2 regions of the Halomonas sp. PBN3 genome follow, and region 2 is predicted to be linked to the other one. Evidence: predicted binding sites of a transcription regulator. Region 2 holds the regulator's gene; the other holds the start of a gene.
The links. The regulator sigma-54, encoded in region 2, starts transcription at its own class of promoters, with help from an activator protein. The targets are predictions, from matches to a motif close to TGGCACNNNNNTTGCTNT.

Region 1 (2,197 bases), on a different contig from region 2:
CATAGAGGTTCTTGTCCATGGCGTCGCCGGGGTGGATCTTGTTCTTGATGCCGTCGATGCCGGCCATCAGCATCGCCGCGAAGCACAGGTAGGGGTTGGCGGTCGGGTCCGGGAAACGGCACTCGATGCGCTTGCCCTTGGGGCTGGCGGTGTAGGGGATGCGGATGGAGGCGGAACGGTTGCGGGCGCTGTAGGCCAGCATCACCGGCGCCTCGAAGCCCGGCACCAGGCGCTTGTAGGAGTTGGTGGAAGCGTTGGTGAAGGCGTTCAGGGCACGCGCGTGCTTGACGATGCCACCGATGTAGTACAGCGCCATCTCGGAGAGGCCGGCGTACTCGTCACCGGCGAACTGGTTCTGGCCGTCCTTCCAGAAGGACTGGTGGACGTGCATGCCGGAACCGTTGTCGCCGACCAGCGGCTTGGGCATGAAGGTCGCGGTCTTGCCGTAGGCGTGGGCCACGTTGTGCACCACGTACTTCATTTCCTGCAGCTCGTCGGCCTTCTTCACCAGGGTGTTGAACTTGACCCCGATCTCGTTCTGGCCGGCGTTGGAGACCTCGTGGTGGTGCACCTCGACGCTCTGGCCGATCGCCTCCAGGGTGTTGCACATGGCGCCGCGGATGTCGTGGAAGCTGTCCACCGGCGGCACCGGGAAGTAGCCGCCCTTGACCCGCGGACGGTGGCCCAGGTTGCCCCCCTCGACCTGGCGGTCGGTGGCCCAGGCGCCCTCCTCGGAGGTGATCTTGTACATGGCGCCTTCGATGTCGGCCTTCCAGTGCACCTCGTCGAAGATGAAGAACTCGGGCTCCGGGCCGAAGAAGGCGGTGTCGCCAAGGCCGGTGGACTGCAGGTAGGCCTCGGCACGCTTGGCGATGGAGCGCGGGTCGCGATCGTAGCCCTGCATGGTGGCCGGCTCGATGATGTCGCAGCGCAGCACCAGGGTGGCGTCCTCGGTGAAGGGGTCGAGGAAGCCGGTGCCGTCCTCGGGGCGCAGGATCATGTCGGACTCGTTGATGCCCTTCCAGCCGGAGATGGAAGAACCGTCGAACATCTGGCCGTTCTCGAAGAACTCCTCATCGACGTCACGGGCCGGAATGGAGACGTGCTGCTCCTTGCCTTTGGTGTCGGTGAAACGCAGATCCACCCACTTGACGTCGTGTTCTTCGATCAGGGCGAGCGTCTTGGCAGCCATGGTGTCCTCCAGATTGAGCTGAGCTCGATGGTTTTGGTGAAGCGTCGATCGCGAAGCAGGAACCTCTGCGATCTTTTGTAGCACGCCGTGGGATCGCTGCCCACGACCGCCCGGCCTCGCCGAGCGCTGGCCATAACAATGCACGCTGCGTGCCAACCCTGCACCCATCGGCACCATCGACCCTGCAAACATATGAAAATCAGCGGCTTTTACCACCAACGCCCGCTGCACCCCGATGACGCACTCGCCTTGGAAGGGCGCTTGCACCGCCACGCTGCACCCTGAAGGTGCAGTCAATCACCCTGATGCACCGCGATCGATCGCACGCCGCCGCGAAAAGGGCCTTTGATACATCCTTTAACCAGGGGCTACACTTTCTTACATGGAGACCCGCCGGCTGCGCCCCCCCTGGCCGCCATCCGGAGCCTACCGCGCCTGGCCTCGGAGCTCGCATGGCCCCTACCCTCGCCACCCTGATCCTCGACGCTCGCCGCGCCGGCCCGCGGCTGCCGCGGGAGCTCGCCGTGGTGGCGCCGCTTGCCGACGGCCAGGCGCTGGAACTGGTGGTGCTCGATGACACCGGTGACCGCCGTGTCGCAGGCATCGCCCGGCGCTACCGGGCGCGCCACCTGCCGCTCTCCCCGGCCTGCCTGGGCGAGCGCCTGAGCCTCGCCATCCCGCGCACCGCCGGCGAGGTGCTGGTGTTTCCGGTGCTCGGCTGCGTGACGGCCGCCCCGGCCCTGCTGCGGCTGGCCCGCCGGGTCGCCGCCGGCGAGCTCGACGCGGTGAGCCTGACCGACGCCCGCCCGAGGCTGGTCGACCGCCTGCTCGGCCGCCCCCGGATCGACGGCGAGGTCGGCGTCTGCGTGAAACGCGCGTGGTACGAGCGCATCGGTGGCTGCGACCCGCGCCTCGACCGCGACGCCCTGCCCGACCTGCTGACCCGCCTGCGCCACTGCGGCGCCCGCATCGTCCCCGCCCAAACCATTGAAAAGGCGTGATACG
Region 2 (2,197 bases):
ACAACCTCGGCATGAGCCTCTCCGGCGGCGAGCGCCGGCGGGTCGAGATCGCCCGCGCCCTGGCGACCGAACCCGCCTTCATCCTGCTCGACGAGCCCTTCGCCGGGGTCGACCCCATCTCGGTGGGCGAGATCAAGGGGATCATCCGCCAGCTTAAGGCCCGCGGCATCGGGGTGCTGATTACCGACCACAACGTCCGCGAGACCCTCGACATCTGCGACACCGCCTACATCGTCGGCGACGGCAAGATCATCGCCGAGGGGGACGCCGCGGCGATCCTCGCCAACCAGCGGGTTCGCGAGGTCTACCTGGGGCAGGACTTCCGGCTCTGAAGCGGACATGCGCGCCAAGCCGCTGACCACCATATCGTTATTCGCTTGTGGCACGCCTCGCGCGTCTGGCACGGAAGTTGCTTTAGCCACGCTTGCGCGCGTCGTCGCCAGGCGCTAGGGTGAGGCTTTCCGACACGCCAGGAGGACGCCTCCCATGGCCATGAAGGCTTCCCTGCAGCTGCGGGTCGGCACCCAGCTGACCATGACGCCCCAGCTGCAGCAGGCCATCGCCCTGCTGCAGCTCTCCACCCTGGACCTGCGCCAGGAGATCCAGCAGGCGATGGAGTCCAACCCCCTGCTGGAGCTCGACGAGGAGTTCGGCGAGCAGGCCAGCGTGGAAACGCCCGAGGAGGAGTGGGCAAGCGAGATCCCCGCGGAGCTGAGCACCGACAGCGAGTGGTCCGACACCTACACGGACCTAGCCGCCCCGGCGGGCGGCGAGGGGCCCGACTTCGAACGCCAGGCCGAGGGCCAGAGCCTGCGCGGCCACCTCGCCTGGCAGCTGGCGATGAGCGACCTGGCCCCGCGCGAGCGCCAGATCGCCGAGAGCCTGATCGATGCCGTGGACGACGCCGGCTACCTGTCCAGTCCCCTCGACGAGCTGTGCGAGGGGCTCAGGGCGCAGGGGCTGGCCGGGCTGCGCAGCCGCGAGGTGGAGGCGGTGCTGCTGCGCCTGCAGCAGTTCGAACCCACCGGGGTCTTCGCCCGGGACCTGCGCGAGTGTCTGGCGCTGCAGCTCGCCGCCCTCCCCGACGACACCCCCTGCCTGCCCCAGGCGCGGCGCCTGGTGCGCCAGTTCCTGGAGGCGCTGGCCGGCGACGACCGCCGCCTGCTCAAGCGCCGCCTGGGGCTCGACGACGCCGCCCTGGAAGCCACCATCGCCCTGGTGCGCGCCCTGGACCCACGCCCCGGCAGCGCCTTCGCCGGGGTCACCGACGACTACGTGGTTCCCGACCTGGTCGCCTACCACGACCGTCATGGCTGGCGGGTCGAGCTCAACCCCGAGGCGCTGCCGCGGCTGCGCATCCAGCCCGACTACGCGGCGCTGATCCGTCGCGCCGACACCAGCGACGACAACCGCTTCCTCAAGGACCACCTGCAGGAGGCGCGCTGGCTGATGAAGAGCCTGGCCAGCCGCAACGACACCCTGCTGCGGGTCGGGCGTGAGATCCTGGCACGCCAGCTCGACTTCCTGGAGCAGGGCGAGGAGGCGATGAAGCCGCTGATCCTGGCCGACATCGCCGAGGCGGTGGAGATGCACGAGTCGACCATCTCCCGGGTCACCACCCAGAAGTTCATCCATACCCCTCGCGGGGTCTTCGAGCTCAAGTACTTCTTCTCCAGCCAGGTGGGTGGCGAGGGGGACGGCGACGCCCACTCCAGCACCGCCATCCGTGCCCGCCTCCGCAAGCTGATCCAGGAGGAGCCGCCGCGCAAGCCGCTCTCCGACAGCAAGCTGGTCGCCCTGCTGGACGAGGCCGGCATCAAGGTGGCACGCCGCACCGTAGCCAAGTACCGCGAGGCGATGGGCATCCCCTCCTCCAGCGAGCGCAAGCGGCTCCGCTGACCCGCGTCAAGGCGCCGTCCCACGCGCCTGGCGCGGGGGGTATGCAAGGCAGGAAAAAGGGTTACAATCGAATCACAACCAACGAGCAAGGAGCGTGTCATGCAAGTCAATATCACCGGCCATCATGTGGAACTGACCGATGCCCTGCGTGACTATGTGAACGAGAAGCTGACTCGCGTGGAGCGCCACTACGACAACATCACCACCGTGCAGGTGACCCTGTCCGTGGAGAAGGAGCGCCAGTCCGCCGCCTGCACCCTGCATGCCGCCGGTGCCGACCTGCACGCCGAGGCGCAGG

Region 1: the regulator sigma-54 is predicted to act here: its motif matches at 1,330-1,347, upstream of glnA (glutamate--ammonia ligase).

What each region holds. Positions count from the first base shown of each region.
Region 1 is NZ_AXCA01000035.1:1,960-4,156, reverse strand. It holds gene glnA (glutamate--ammonia ligase) at 1-1,192, opposite strand, end outside; gene Q673_RS21570 (hypothetical protein) at 1,645-2,193, shown strand.
Region 2 is NZ_AXCA01000157.1:174,448-176,644, reverse strand. It holds gene lptB (LPS export ABC transporter ATP-binding protein) at 1-332, shown strand, start outside; gene Q673_RS27490 (RNA polymerase factor sigma-54) at 487-1,899, shown strand; gene hpf (ribosome hibernation-promoting factor, HPF/YfiA family) at 1,999-2,197, shown strand, end outside.